Regions from separate parts of the Streptomyces sp. NPDC060205 genome, predicted to be linked through region 1. Evidence: riboswitches for the same ligand, from Rfam matches in the RefSeq annotation. Region 1 holds a riboswitch; each other region holds the start of a gene.

Region 1 (4,498 bases):
TGCGCGTGGTGGCGCGCGGAAAGGGGTCTGTCGACTTCGGCGCGCCCCCGTGGCAGCAGCCGTTGCTGCGCCCCGAGTCGCCGTTCGGCCGGGCCTGGTCGCTGTGGGCCCTCACCTACTACCCCCAGCCGTACCGCCATCTGCCCCCGCCCGTGCGGCACTTCCTGGTCCGCAGTGTCCTCGGCCCGCTCGGCGCCTGGTGGTTGCGCGACCGGTTCGAGGACAAGGTGCGGGTGAGCGAGGTGGCGCGCATCCTCCGCGCCTCCGGCGGGTCGGCCGGGCGGCCCGCCCTCACCGTCCGGACCCTCGGGGGCCGCATCGAGGAACTCTCCGCGGACCACGTCGTCGCCGCGACCGGCTATCGCGTCGACCTCGCCGCGATGGACTTCCTCGGCCATGAGCTGCGGACACGGCTGGCCGTCAGCCGCGGGACACCGAGGCTGGGCGCCGGATTCAGCTCCTCCGTGCCCGGTCTGTACTTCACGGGGCTGCCGGCCGCGGCCTCGTACGGCCCGGTGATGCGGTTCGTGTGCGGGACGGAGTTCGCCTCGCCGCGGCTGGTCCGGCATCTGGCGGCACGGCACCGCTGAACCCGGGGCGCGGGCGCGCTCGGTGGGAGCGCGCGCGGGCGCACGCGGGCGGTCTGGAGGGGGCGTGAATCAGGTCGGCCCGGTGGCCGATATGTCATGGGATCGGCCTGAACTCCAGGGGTCTGCTGGGGCCCGCGACGACGCGTGGGACGGTCGGGGTGCCGGACGACGTCCGGTTCCCGTCGAGTCGCTGGGGGATTCGATCCGTATTCTCTGATCATGGCCCCACCGATTGCATATTCACTCATCGCCACTGACCTGGACGGGACGCTGCTGCGCGGCGACGACACCCTCTCGGACCGGTCGCGCGCGGCGCTGGCGATGGCGGTCGGGGCAGGCGCCCGGCACCTCGTGGTGACGGGGCGCCCCGCCCCGCGCGTACGGCCGCTGCTGGACGAACTCGGCAGCCAGGGGCTCGCGGTGTGCGGACAGGGCGCGCAGTTGTACGACGCCGGCGCGGACCGCATGGTGTGGTCCGTCACGCTCGAACGGGAGCTGGCCGAGGTCGCTCTCGGCAAGATCGAGGCGGAGGTCGGCGAGGTGTACGCGGCCGTCGACCAGGACGGGGTCGACGGACTCACGCTCATCGAGCCGGGGTACGAGATGCCCCACCCGACGCTGCCGGCGGTACGGGTGCTGCGGCGCGACGACCTGTGGACCCGGCCCATCAGCAAGGTGCTGCTGCGGCATTCCCTGCTCTCCGACGACGAGTTGGCGTCCGCCGCCCGTGGAGCGGTCGGTTCCCTCGCCACCGTGACGATGTCGGGGCCCGGGACCGTCGAACTCCAGCCATGCGGCATCACGAAGGCCACGGGCCTCGCGCTCGCCGCCGGCCGGCTGGGCCTGACGTCGGCGCAGACCATCGCCTTCGGGGACATGCCGAACGACATCCCGATGTTCGACTGGGCGGCGCGCGGGGTGGCGATGGCCAACGCGCATCCCGAACTCAAGTCCGTCGCCGACGAGATCACCCTCTCGAACGAGGACGACGGCATCGCGGTGGTCCTGGAGCGCATGTTCTCCACCGGCCGGACCGATCGCGCGGACGGGACCGACCGGACGGGCCGTACCGACCGGACGGGCCCCCGTGTCGGCCGGCAGGCCGGTCCGGGGGCCCGCTCGGGCGTCGGTCAGTAGGCGCCGAAGACGTTGTCGATCGAGCCGTAGCGCGCGGCGGCGTAGTTGCACGCCGCCGTGATGTTGGCGACCGGGTCGAACGGGTCCAGCGACGTACCGGTCACGTGGTAGGCCGAGAAGGTCGGGTCGATGACCTGCAGGAGCCCCTTCGAGGGTGTGCCGGCGACCGCGTTGGAGTCCCAGTTGTTCATGGCCTGCGGGTTGCCCGACGACTCGCGGATGATGTTGCGGTGGATGCCGTCGTAGGTGCCCGGGATGCCCTGCTGGGCCATGACGTCCAGGGACTGCCTGATCCAGCCGTCGAGGTCGTCGGTGTAGGTCTTCGCCGAGGCCGGGGTGACGGCGGACGCCGTGGACGCCTTGGACGCCGTGGCCGTCTTCGCCGAGGTCTGGCCGTTCTTCGTGCCCACGGTCAGCTTGAGGCCCGGCCGGATGACCCCCGGGTCGTCGCCGATGACCGCGCGGTTGGCCTTGTACAGCTTCTTCCAGTCGCCCGTGGTGTGCGCCTTGGCGATCTTGGACAGGGTGTCGCCCTGGACCACCTTGTAGGTGACCAGCGAGACCTGGGGGACCGCGTTCGGGGTGGCGGCCTGGGCGCCGGTGGCTCCCACGAGGGGGAGCGCGAGTGCGGCTCCGCCCGTCCCGGCGGCGACGATGCCACGGGTGAGGGTGCTGTTTCTGGGGCGGCGGTGCTTGCCTCGTGCGGGCATGGCGAATGTCCTCTCCGGCGCCTGCGAGGTGAGCTGTCGGGTTCGGGCTGGAGATGCCCGGCCGCGTGGGGTGCGCGACTTGACCCCTAGCCGTCCCGATGTCCGGAACGGCGGCTTACCTGGGTCCCCCGCTCCTGCCGTACGCGAGTGAATGGGTGACTGGGATTTCCGGGCGGCGGCAGGATTAGGCGATCCGTCCGGAGTGACGTGAACGTATGCGAGAGCACATGCCGTGAACAAGCCCCGCATTCACGCGGCGAGTCCAATGAACTGCCATGTCGGGTGAATATCTCTTGATCGAAACGGAAGGTGAAGTTCAACTTGCTTTCCGCAAAGGGAAATCGGCAGAGTCGGCAAAACGATCATTCCGCGCGGGCGTGACTCAATTCACTGGCGCGGGCGGCCAATGTCCATAAAAAGGGTGATACGCAATATTCTGTGGGAGCGGACATGGGCGCCGGATACGGGCGCCATGTGCGGTCCTGGAGGCACGTGAAAGCGCCCCGGCTCATCCCGCCGTACGCGGAATCCTTTTCTCCCAGGTGCGGTGGAACACCACTTCGTCGCCGTCCCTGCAGATCACTTCGTTCGAGGTGATGAAGTCCGCCTCGTCGCAGGTGATTTCGGAGTGCGTCTCGACACTCGCGTCCCACGGCATTTCCGGCCGGTGCAGTCGCACGGACCAGTCGGACCGGGTGCGCGCGGACAACGGGTCGGACTCATTGATCGTGTACGTCTCCAGTGCGTCCTCGGTGAATTCGAGACCGTCCGGATAGACCCGGGTGCCGCCGTATCGCGGATCCACTTCCAGGCGCCATTCACCCTTCGCGACATCGCGGACCACGAGGCGTTCGGGGCGCGGCTCGTCCAGTGTGGCGGGGAAGTTCACGCCCAGCGGAGCCGACTGCTCCGGTTCCTCGAAGGTGATGGAGGGGTCCGACTCCTGGGCGCGGAGCGGTAGTTCCAGTTCGCTGCCGGACGGAGTGAGGGTGAAGCCCGCCTCCGAGCCCGGCTGGGGCCAGATCCACGGCCAGTACGCGGAGGACACCGCGAGCCGGATGCGATGGCCTGGCGGGAAGGCGTGGCCGATGCCGTTCAGTTCGAAGAGCACATCCTCCGTGGAGCCCGGTTCCCAGGGAACCACCTGGTCACGGCCATGACGGGCTGTCAGGTTCAGGGCGCCTCGGGTGACCAGCGTCGAGGAGCCGTCGGGTGCCACGTCGCACAGACGGGCCACTACTTGTCCACGTTTCGCCGCGGAGGTGAGCCTCAGGCGCACGCGCGGACGGCCCAGTACCCAGATCTCCTCCGGCACCTCGAACTCGAAGCACACCGACCGCGCGTCCTCCTCCCGCTGGTCCGGCGGCAGATCGGCCTCGTTGCCGAAGGGGAAGAAGCGGCCCGCGTCCAGCCCGGTGTGCTGCGGGGAGCGCACCGTGACGGGGGCGCCCTGGAGCGTGTACGGGACGTGCGCGACCAGGGGGGAGGGCCAGGCGGGGTCGCCGACCCAGCGGCCGGGCAGCACCGGGTACACCGTCGCCGGAGGGTGCGAGTCGCTGACGTACGAGCGAAGGAGCGGCTCGGACATGACTCCGGAGCCGGGACCGGAGCCGGAGCCGGAGCCGCCGGCCCCGGTGCCGCCGCTGTCGGCCCCGGTGTCGGTGTCGGTGTCCTTCAGCCAGTGGTCCCACCAGCGCAGCGTCTCCTGGAGGAAGCCGATGGCGGGACCCGGCGGCAGCCCCCGGTCGGGGTACTGGTGCGACCAGGGCCCGATCAGGCCCCGTACGCGGTCCGGCGGGAGGTGTTCCACGAGACGCAGCACGGTGTCCCGGTACGGGTCGTGCCAGCCGCCGACCGCCAGCACGGCCGCCCGGATCGCCGAGTAGTCCTCGCAGACGCTGCCGCGCCGCCACTGCTCGTCCCTCGTCTGGTGGGCGAGCCAGGTGTGCAGGAACGGATCGACCGACTCCAGTCGTTCCACCCACAGGTCGCGCCAGGACTCGCCCACGTACGCGGGATCGGGCGGGCGCGCCACGAACGCGAGCATGGTCGCCGCCCACG
Region 2 (4,498 bases), on a different contig from region 1:
TCCGCTGGCTGGACCGGGTCGATCCGGGCCCCTGGAGAAACCTGCTCTTCTGCTTCGCCTGGGGCGCCTGCGCGGCCGCGCTGATAGCCATCGTCGCGAACAGTTTCGCGACGCAGTGGATAGCGACGGCCACCGCGGATCCGTCCCACGCGGACACCCTCGGCGCGACGGTGATAGCGCCGATCGTCGAGGAGTCGGCGAAGGCGGCGGCCGTCCTGCTCGTCTTCCTGTTCCGCAGACGGGACTTCACGGGGATAGTCGACGGCGTGGTGATAGCGGGCGTCACGGCGACGGGCTTCGCGTTCACCGAGAACATCCTCTATCTGGGCACGGCCTTCGGCACGGACCAGCTCACCGGCGACACGGGGATCTTCTCCGTCACGGCCGCCACCTTTTTCGTACGCGTGATCATGTCGCCCTTCGCGCATCCGCTGTTCACCGTGCTGACGGGCATCGGCTTCGGCATCGCGGCGCTCTCGGCCGACCGCCAGCAGGTGCGGCGCGTGCTCCTGCCCCTCACCGGGCTGCTGCTCGCGATGGGCATGCACGCGATGTGGAACGGCTCGTCGGCGTTCGGCGAGTACGGCTTTTTCGCGGTCTACGCGGCGTTCATGGTCCCGTCCTTCGGGCTGCTCACCTGGCTGGCCGTCTGGACACGCCAGCGGGAACTGGGCACGGTCCGCACGGAACTGCCCTCGTACGCCGTGGCAGGCTGGCTGGCCGCGGCCGAGCCGTTCGTGCTCGGCTCGATGAAGGCGCGGCGGCTGGCGCGGGAGTACGCCACGCACCATGGCGGGCGGGACGCGGGGCGGGCGGTGGCGGAGTACGAGGCGTACGCCACCTCGCTGGCGTTTCTCCGCCATCGCGGGCGCCGGGGCCGGGCGGGGGCGGACTTCGCCGTACGGGAGCGGGAGTTGCTGCACGAGCTGTGGGCTCGGCGGGAGCCGGCCCGGCCGGCGCTGGCGTACGCGGCGCGGGCGACTGTGGGGGCGCCGGTGCCGTGGCCTGTGGCGGGGTACGGGTATCCGCCGCCTTACCCGGCATACAACCCGTACCGAACCTGACGCGCCGCGGTCCCGCGCGGGCCGTCCGTGGCTGGTCGCGCAGTTCCCCGCGCCCCTCAAAGCAAAAAACACGCCGTACCGACCGAAGCCGAGACCCAGGCGCGGGCCGTCCATGGCTGAGCGCGCAGTCCCCCGCGCCCCTCAGCGAAAAAGGCAAAGACGCGCGCGTCACCCGGACGCGCGCGTCAGTTTTTTCAGGTCTGTGTCAGTGGGAGTCAGGAGACCGCGGGGCGGGAGGCCGGCCAGGCCGGCCGCTGAGAGTGGTTTACGGGTTGAGGCCCTTGCCGCGCAGCCACGCCATCGGGTCGATCCCGCTGCCGCCGGCCGTGTGGACCTCCAGGTGGAGGTGCGCCCCGGTGACGTTGCCGGTGGCGCCCACGCGCCCGATGACGTCGCCGGTGCTGACCTTCTGCCCGACGCTGACGCCGATCGACGACTGGTGGGCGTACCAGAGCTCCGTACCGTCGTCGAGCGTGAGGACCGTGCGGTAGCCGTACGAGCCGCTCCAGCCCGCCTCGGTGATCGTGCCGCTGTGAACGGCCTTGATCGGGGTACCCGTGGGAGCGGCGAAGTCCAGACCCGTGTGCTGACCGGAGGACCACAGCGAGCCGGACTGCCCGAAGGTGGAGGTGATCGTGTACGAGGAGGTGGGCAGCGTGAACTGCTTGGCCAGCTCGGCGAGGCGCGCGGCCTCGGCCTTCGCCTTGGCCTCCTGCTCCTTCTTCTCCTTCGCGGCGGCGGCCTTGGCCTTCGCTGCGTCCTGCTCCTTGGCCGCGAGTGCGGCGGCCTTCTTCGCGGCGGCGGCCTCGGCGGACGCCTGGGCCTCGCGGTCGACCTGGTCCTGCTGGAGTTCGGCCTGGAGCATGATGCGAGAGCGCAGGGCCTCGCCGGCGTCGGCGTTGCCCTCCTCGGCGTCGGCCTCGGTGAGGCCGGCGGCGGTGAGCGCCGTGCTGGAGCCCTCGGGGGCCTCGTCGTCGGAGATCAGCGAGCCGACGTTCGGCAGGTCGGGGATCGAGATCGACACCGGCGGCTTGCCGGTCTGCGCGGAGGCCATGCCGCCCGCGCCGACGGCGGCTATGACGCCGACGCCCAGAACGGTGGAGCTGCGGGCGAGTCCCCCGCCACGCTGCTTGGCGACGCGGTGCTTGCCGCGGACGGGAACGACGGTGTCCGCGCTGGGATTCCAGGGCTCCCAGGGCTCATCGTCCCTGCGGGCGCCGAAGGCGAAGGTGTCGGGCTTCTTGTCGCCCGAGGTCTCTCCCGTCACCTCGTCAGGCATGAACGAGGGTGTGGGGGCAGGCCTGTTGAACGCCACGTGGGCGCGCTCCTTTCCTTCCTTCTCGCCTACCGGGTTAGCTGACGGGTTCGGAGCAGGAAGGTCTCCTACGCGCGTCAACCGCGGTGTTCACCACCACGAAAGACACGCGATTCACCCCATGTAGGTGGTTCCCCGGTTCCCTTGCGGGATTCGGCGCGTGCGCACGGAGCCGTCTCTTGTGACGGCTGGGACACCGCGCTGCGTTATCGAACGTTAATAGACTCAGGCACCGGATTCCAAGCTGTTCCTGATGATCGTTACGGCTGCTGGCCTGGACTTAAACGCTGCGAGCGGGGTAAATCGGGCGAGTTGATCGCCATTCACAGGTACCGTTTTTGTTGACGGTGTGTCAGTTGTTATGCGCAGGGGCGTCGTTCGACTACTGCAGGTGATATAGGTGCGGTGAGGTCCGGGAGAGGTCCGGGAAGACGCCCCGACGCCCTCACGGCCGCCGGACGGCGAGCAGCGCCATGTCGTCCGTACCGCCGCCCCCCGTGTACCGGAGCACGTCGTCCACCAGTTCGGCGAGCAGCGCGTCGGGCCCGGCGAACTCCCGCCCGGACAGCCGGGCCGCCGGGTCGAAGAACACGCCCCGACCGTCCCGGGCCTCGGACAGCCCGTCCGTGTGGAAGAGCAGCATGGATCCGCCCGGGAAGTCCTCCTCCTGCGCGCGGTCGGGCCAGGCGCCCAGGTCGCCCATCCCGAGCGGCAGCGCGGGTTCCGCCGCGGCGAGCGTGTGCACGGTCCCGTCGCCGCGCAGCAGGAGCGGTCCGGGATGGCCGCGGTTGACGAGTCGTACACGCTGGCTGCCGTGCGGGATCTCGGCGAGCACGGCGGTGATGAAGCCCTCGAAGACCTCGACGCTGTCGCGCCGCACCCCTTCGCGCATCAGCGACCGCTCCAGCCGCTGGGCGACCGCCTCCAGGGTGCTCTCCTGTTCGGCGGCCTCCCGGAAGGCGCCGATGACGACGGCCACGGCGGCGACCGCGCCCATGCCCTTCCCCCGTACGTCGCCCACGACGAGCCGTACGCCGTGCGGGGTGTCCTGCACGGCGTAGAGGTCGCCGCCGATGAGCGCGTCGGTCTGCGCGGCCACGTACCGCACCGCGAGGTCGAGGCCGCCGGTGCGCGCGGCGGGTTCGGGCAGGACGGCCCGCTGGGCGGCCTCGGCGATCTCGTGGGCGGAGGCCAGCCGGGCGTTGCCCAGGCTCACGAGCCGGTTGATGACGACGGCGAGGCAGGCGACCGTCGCCACGGTGGCGATCTCGGTGATCCCGCTCGCGTCGACGGCGAACCGCAGGGTGACGAGGACCATGGCCGCCGTCCCCGCGACGCCCGTCCACACGGTGGCGCCGAGCGACAGCAGGGGCGCGGCGACGAGCGAGGCGGCCGAGAGGAAGGGAGCGGCGGTGAAGTACTGCGGGGTGAGGACGTCGTACAGGACTCCGGCGACGATCAGCAGCGCGGGCAGCACGCGGACGACCGCGCGGGTACGGGGATACAGGCCGGTCCGTCTGTCCGGCTGCGACCCGGCGGAGCCCGGCGACCGCTGCTCGACCGCTCGACGCCCGATCACGTGTCTCCTGCCCTCGACCACCTCGCTCCGTCCAGAGTTCAGTGACCGGCGGTGAGGGGCGAGCGGACGGGGACCGGGCGGGTGAGCGCCGGCGTACGGGACGGCACGCGACACGGCTGCTGGAGCAGCGGAAAACACCTGAGGCCGGAATCCATTGGATTCCGGCCTCAGGCCTTCAGTAGCGGGGACAGGATTTGAACCTGCGACCTCTGGGTTATGAGCCCAGCGAGCTACCGAGCTGCTCCACCCCGCGTCGTTGACTCCACTGTACGCCATTCGCGGGACCCGGCGCACACCGGTAGATGTCAGCCCTGGTTCAGGTGCCGGTTGGGTGCCTTGGCCGCGCTCTCGTGCTCCGGGAGTACGACGACGTCGGCGCCCTCCGCCGCGAGCAGGCCGTTCCCGTCGGCGGCGGCCACGAACGTGTCGGGCTCGCGCCACGCGGTGACGACCCGGCGCACCCCCGCGTCGAGGATCAGCCGGGCGCAGGGCGCGGGCCGCGAGGCGCGGCGGGCGCAGGGTTCCAGGCTGCTGTAGACC
Region 3 (4,498 bases), on a different contig from region 1:
CCAGCGCGCGTACGTGATCCCGGACGCGGAGCGGGACCGGCCCGTGCTCTACAACTCCTGGGAGGCCACGGAGTTCGACATCTCCGAGGAGCAGCAGCGGGCGCTCGCCCGCCGGGCCGCCGACGCCGGTGTCGAGCTGTTCGTGGTCGACGACGGCTGGTTCGGGGCGCGCACCAGCGACCGGGCCGGCCTCGGCGACTGGACGGTCAACCGGGACCGCTTCCCGGGCGGGCTGAAGCCGCTGGGTGACCACGTGCACGGGCTCGGGATGCAGTTCGGCATCTGGGTCGAGCCCGAGATGGTCAACCCGGACAGTGAGCTGTACCGCGCGCACCCGGACTGGGTGCAGTTCCAGCCGGGACGGAAGCGGACGGAACTGCGCAATCAGCTCGTGCTCAACCTCGCACGCGAGGACGTCCAGGAATACCTGTGGGAACAGCTCGACGCACTGCTCTCCAGCGCGCCGATCGACTACGTGAAGTGGGACTTCAACCGCGCCTTCACGGACGCGGGCTGGCCCGGCGAGGCCTATCCGCAGCGGCTGTGGGTGGACCATGTGCACGCCCTGTACAAGCTGTTGGACCGGCTGCGGGCGGCCCACCCGGGTGTCGCCTTCGAGTCCTGCTCGGGCGGCGGCGGGCGGATCGACCTCGGGATCATGGCGCGTACGGACCAGGTGTGGACCTCCGACAACACGGACCCGCTCGACCGGCTCGCCATCCAGCACGGCTTCAGTCAGGTGCATCCCGCGCGGGCCATGGCCGCCTGGGTCACCGACAGCCCGAACACCCAGCTCAACGGACGTGTCAGCTCGCTGCGCTTCCGGTTCGTGAGCGCGATGGCCGGGGTCCTCGGCGTCGGCGGCGACCTCACCCGCTGGACCGAGGAGGAGCTGGCCGAGGCGCGGACCTGGGTGGAGCTCTACAAGGAGATCAGGCCCGTCGTGCAGCGCGGTGAGCTGCACCGGCTGCGGGCGCCGCAGGGCGGACTGAGCGCCGTCCAGTACGTCCGTGACGGCGAGGTCGTCGTCCTCGCCTGGCTCCAGGCCCAGCACTACGGCGAGCCTGCCCTGCCGGTGAGGCTGCGGGGCCTCGACCCGTCGGCATCGTACGAATGCCTCGAAACGGGCGAAGTCCACCGTGGTGCGGTGCTGTTGCATCACGGGCTGCGGACGGGGTTGCGCGGCGACCTCGATGCGGCAGTTATCCGCCTGCGTCGCATCTGACTGATCTGTCCGTAATGGAGCCTTCATTCCAACTAGCTCCGGAGTGAAGGCTCCTGAGGCGGTCCTTGGTGAGCAGCGTCATATCCGTGACGTTCCGCTGTCGCCATGCTCACGTAAGTCCGCTTTGTTTTCAGGGCTTTAACAAACCGAGGACGGTCCCCATTCACACAGGGTGACTGGTATTTCGGTCGAGGATCAAGAAAACGGGGCACACAGGAAACCCTCAAGCTTGTTTGCGCCTCTTCATGTCGCTTACGTTCACCTCCAATCCGGACGGACGCCCAATCCTGCCGCCGCCCGGAATCCGCACACTCACCCGTATGTGGCAGGAGCGGGGGACCCACAGGTAGTACGCCTGTTCCGGTCTCCGGAACGGCTTGGGGTTAAGTCGTGCGAAAGCACGGCCGGGCATCTCCAGCTCGCACCCGACAGCTCACCTCGCAGGCGCCGGAGAGGAATTCGTCATGCCCGCGAAGGGTAAGCACCGCCGTCCCAAGTCCCCGCGTTTCTCCCGCTCCATGGCCGTGGCCGGCACCGGGGGCGCAGCTCTCGCCCTTCCGCTGCTCGGCGCCACCGGAGCGCACGCCGCGACTCCGCAGACCGCCGCGGACTCCGTGGCGAGCGCCGCGAACGTCGCGAGCAAGTCCGTCGCCGCCGCTCCGGCCGCCGAGAAGCAGGCCGAGACGAAGAAGGTCACGACCAGGACCTACTCCGTGCGCTCGGGCGACTCCCTGTCGAAGATCGCCGACACGCAGGACGTCGACGGTGGCTGGAAGAAGCTGTACTCGGACAACCGCACGTCCATCGGCGGCGACCCGTCCCTCATCCACCCGGGTCTGAAGCTCGCCCTCGGTGGCAAGGCGGCGGCCGGCTCCGGCTCCACCGCCCCCAAGGCCGCCGACAAGTCCGCGGCCAAGAAGACGACCACGGCGTCCAAGGCCGCCGACACCTCGACGGCCACCGGCTTCACGCTGCCGGTCGCGGGGGCGTCCATCGGCACCTCGTACAAGATGTCGGGCAGCATGTGGTCCAGCGGGTACCACACCGGTGTCGACTTCGTCGTGCCCACCGGCACCGCGCTCAAGTCCGTCGGCGCGGGCACGGTCGTCTCCGCCGGATGGGGCGGCGCGTACGGCAACCAGGTCGTCATCCAGCTCGCCGACGGCCACTACGCCCAGTACGCCCACCTGTCCTCCCTCTCCGTCTCGGCCGGTCAGAGCGTGACCGGCGGACAGCAGGTCGGCCTCTCGGGTGCCACGGGCAACGTCACCGGCCCGCACCTGCACTTCGAGATCCGCACCACCCCGGACTACGGCTCGGACGTGGACCCGCTGGCCTACCTGCGCGCCAAGGGCGTCTCCGTCTGACACCCTCCGACGCCGCCTGACGCGGACCGACGCCCGCGGGCGTCGACCGATGTGAAGCTCCGAAGGCCGGACCCTGTGATCCCCGGGGTCCGGCCTTCGGCATGTCCGGGGCCGGACGGCCGGCGGGAACAGCGGCGGGGGCGGGGGCGTTCACAGGCGTTTCAGGCCCCCGGACGGTTCAGGACGCGCAGGAACTGATCCGTGAGCTGTCCGGTGTCGAGGCCGTCCGCGCTGCGCCCGGACAGGATGTGGAAGAAGGGCGGGCCGATCAGCAGCGCGGTCGCCTGTTCCGGCGAGAGGTCGGTGCCGCTCGGTTTCCGCACCGCCTCCACGACCTCCGCCGCGCTCTCCCCGAGGATGTCGCGGGACGCGAGCAGCGCGGCGACCTCCGCGTCGTGCTGGGCCTCGCCGATGAGGGCACGGTAGGCCGCGCCCGCGTCGGAGCGGGCCAGGAAGCCCACGAGTGCGTCGAGATAGGCCTTGAGGTCCTCGCGGGGATCCCCGCTGCGGGGCACGGACAGTTCCTGCCGGGCGTCGATGACGCTGGCCTCGTAGAGCACCTCCGCCTTGTTCGACCACCAGCGGTACACGGTCTGCCGGCCCACGCCCGCCCGCTCGGCGATGCCCTTCATGGTCAGGGCCGCGTACCCCACCTCCACCAGTAGGTCGTCGACGGCGTGCAGCACGGCGGCCCGTGCGCTCTCACTGCGGGGCCGTCCGCGGCCGCTTCCATCCACCATCCCGCAACTCTATACGAGGCACGGTGTCTCGAATGTGTTACCTTTACGGTGCACGGTGACTCGGAAATGGGTCTCCGGCCTCGTGCCGCCCGTCTCGCGGTAACGGCGCTGCATCACAAGCAATCTGACGCGGTGTCAGTGCCGTGCCCGGCAGGCCCCACCTGTCCCCACACCCGTCTCCACCCCTCATCCGTCCTTCATCCGTCCACTCACCTGCCCTCTTCAGGGCGAAGGAGGTCACGCTCATGCGTGCATTCGTCACCGGAGCGACCGGCTGGATCGGCTCCGCCGTGGTCGACGAGCTCGTCTCCACGGGCCACCAGGTCATCGGCCTGGCCCGGTCCGACCGGGCCGAGAAGGCCCTCGCCGCCAAGGGCGTCGGCATCCTCCGCGGCGACCTCGACGATCTCGGCTCGCTGCGGCGGGGCGCCGACCAGGCGGACGCGGTCATCCACCTGGCCAACAAGCACGACTGGGGCGATCCCGCCGAGTCCGACCGATCCGAGCGCGCCTCGGTCCGGGCGCTCGGCGACGCCCTCGCCGGGACCGGCCGCCCGTTCGTGGTCGCCGCGCCCCTCTCCGGCCTCGTCGAAGGGCGGCCCGCCACCGAGGACGACGTCTCGCCGGCCGTCGGCCCGGACTCCAACCGGGGCGGCAGCGAGAACCTCGCCCTGGACTACGTGGCCCAGGGCGTACGGACCGTGATCACGCGGTTCGCGCCGAGCGTCCACGGCCACGGCGACTGGGGGTTCGTCAACTTCCTCACCGCGGCCGCCCGCGAAAGGGGCGTCTCCGGTTACGTCGGCGACGGCACCGCCGCCTGGTCGGCGGTGCACCGCGACGACGCGGCCCGCCTCATCCGCCTCGGCATGGAACAGGCGCCCGCGGGGACGCGGCTGCACGCCGTCGCCGAGGAGACCGTCACCACCAAGGCCATCGCCGAGGCGGTCGGCCGCAGCCTCGGCCTGCCGGTCGCCTCCGTCGCACCGGGGGACGCCGGGCCCCATTTCGGCTTCGTCGGCCGCTTCTTCGCCTCCACCATGACCGCGTCCAGCGACGTGAGCAGGCGGCTGCTGTCCTGGGAGCCCACCGGGCCGACCCTGCTCGCGGACATCGACGCGGGCGCGTACACGGCCTGACGGCCACGGGCGCCGCGCGGCCCGAGG

The links. A riboswitch is a leader RNA that binds a small molecule or an ion and turns the genes downstream of it on or off. The one in region 1 is predicted to bind cyclic di-AMP.
Region 2: it holds a riboswitch for cyclic di-AMP, as region 1 does, so the genes downstream of both, ACFWGJ_RS22605 (M23 family metallopeptidase) here and ACFWGJ_RS13625 (transglycosylase SLT domain-containing protein) in region 1, are expected to answer to the same signal.
Region 3: it holds a riboswitch for cyclic di-AMP, as region 1 does, so the genes downstream of both, ACFWGJ_RS20615 (peptidoglycan DD-metalloendopeptidase family protein) here and ACFWGJ_RS13625 (transglycosylase SLT domain-containing protein) in region 1, are expected to answer to the same signal.

Annotation. Positions count from the first base shown of each region.
Region 1 is NZ_JBHWZP010000060.1:13,183-17,680, forward strand. It holds gene ACFWGJ_RS13615 (NAD(P)-binding domain-containing protein) at 1-590, shown strand, start outside; gene ACFWGJ_RS13620 (HAD family hydrolase) at 810-1,727, shown strand; gene ACFWGJ_RS13625 (transglycosylase SLT domain-containing protein) at 1,721-2,437, opposite strand; cyclic di-AMP (ydaO/yuaA leader) riboswitch at 2,441-2,605, opposite strand; gene ACFWGJ_RS13630 (CocE/NonD family hydrolase) at 2,946-4,498, opposite strand, start outside.
Region 2 is NZ_JBHWZP010000127.1:18,740-23,237, reverse strand. It holds gene ACFWGJ_RS22610 (PrsW family intramembrane metalloprotease) at 1-1,064, shown strand, start outside; gene ACFWGJ_RS22605 (M23 family metallopeptidase) at 1,330-2,379, opposite strand; cyclic di-AMP (ydaO/yuaA leader) riboswitch at 2,391-2,548, opposite strand; gene ACFWGJ_RS22600 (PP2C family protein-serine/threonine phosphatase) at 2,825-3,958, opposite strand; tRNA gene ACFWGJ_RS22595 (tRNA-Met) at 4,138-4,211, opposite strand; gene ACFWGJ_RS22590 (dihydrofolate reductase family protein) at 4,264-4,498, opposite strand, start outside.
Region 3 is NZ_JBHWZP010000110.1:6,386-10,883, reverse strand. It holds gene ACFWGJ_RS20620 (alpha-galactosidase) at 1-1,225, shown strand, start outside; cyclic di-AMP (ydaO/yuaA leader) riboswitch at 1,510-1,685, shown strand; gene ACFWGJ_RS20615 (peptidoglycan DD-metalloendopeptidase family protein) at 1,690-2,592, shown strand; gene ACFWGJ_RS20610 (TetR/AcrR family transcriptional regulator) at 2,754-3,332, opposite strand; gene ACFWGJ_RS20605 (SDR family oxidoreductase) at 3,578-4,471, shown strand.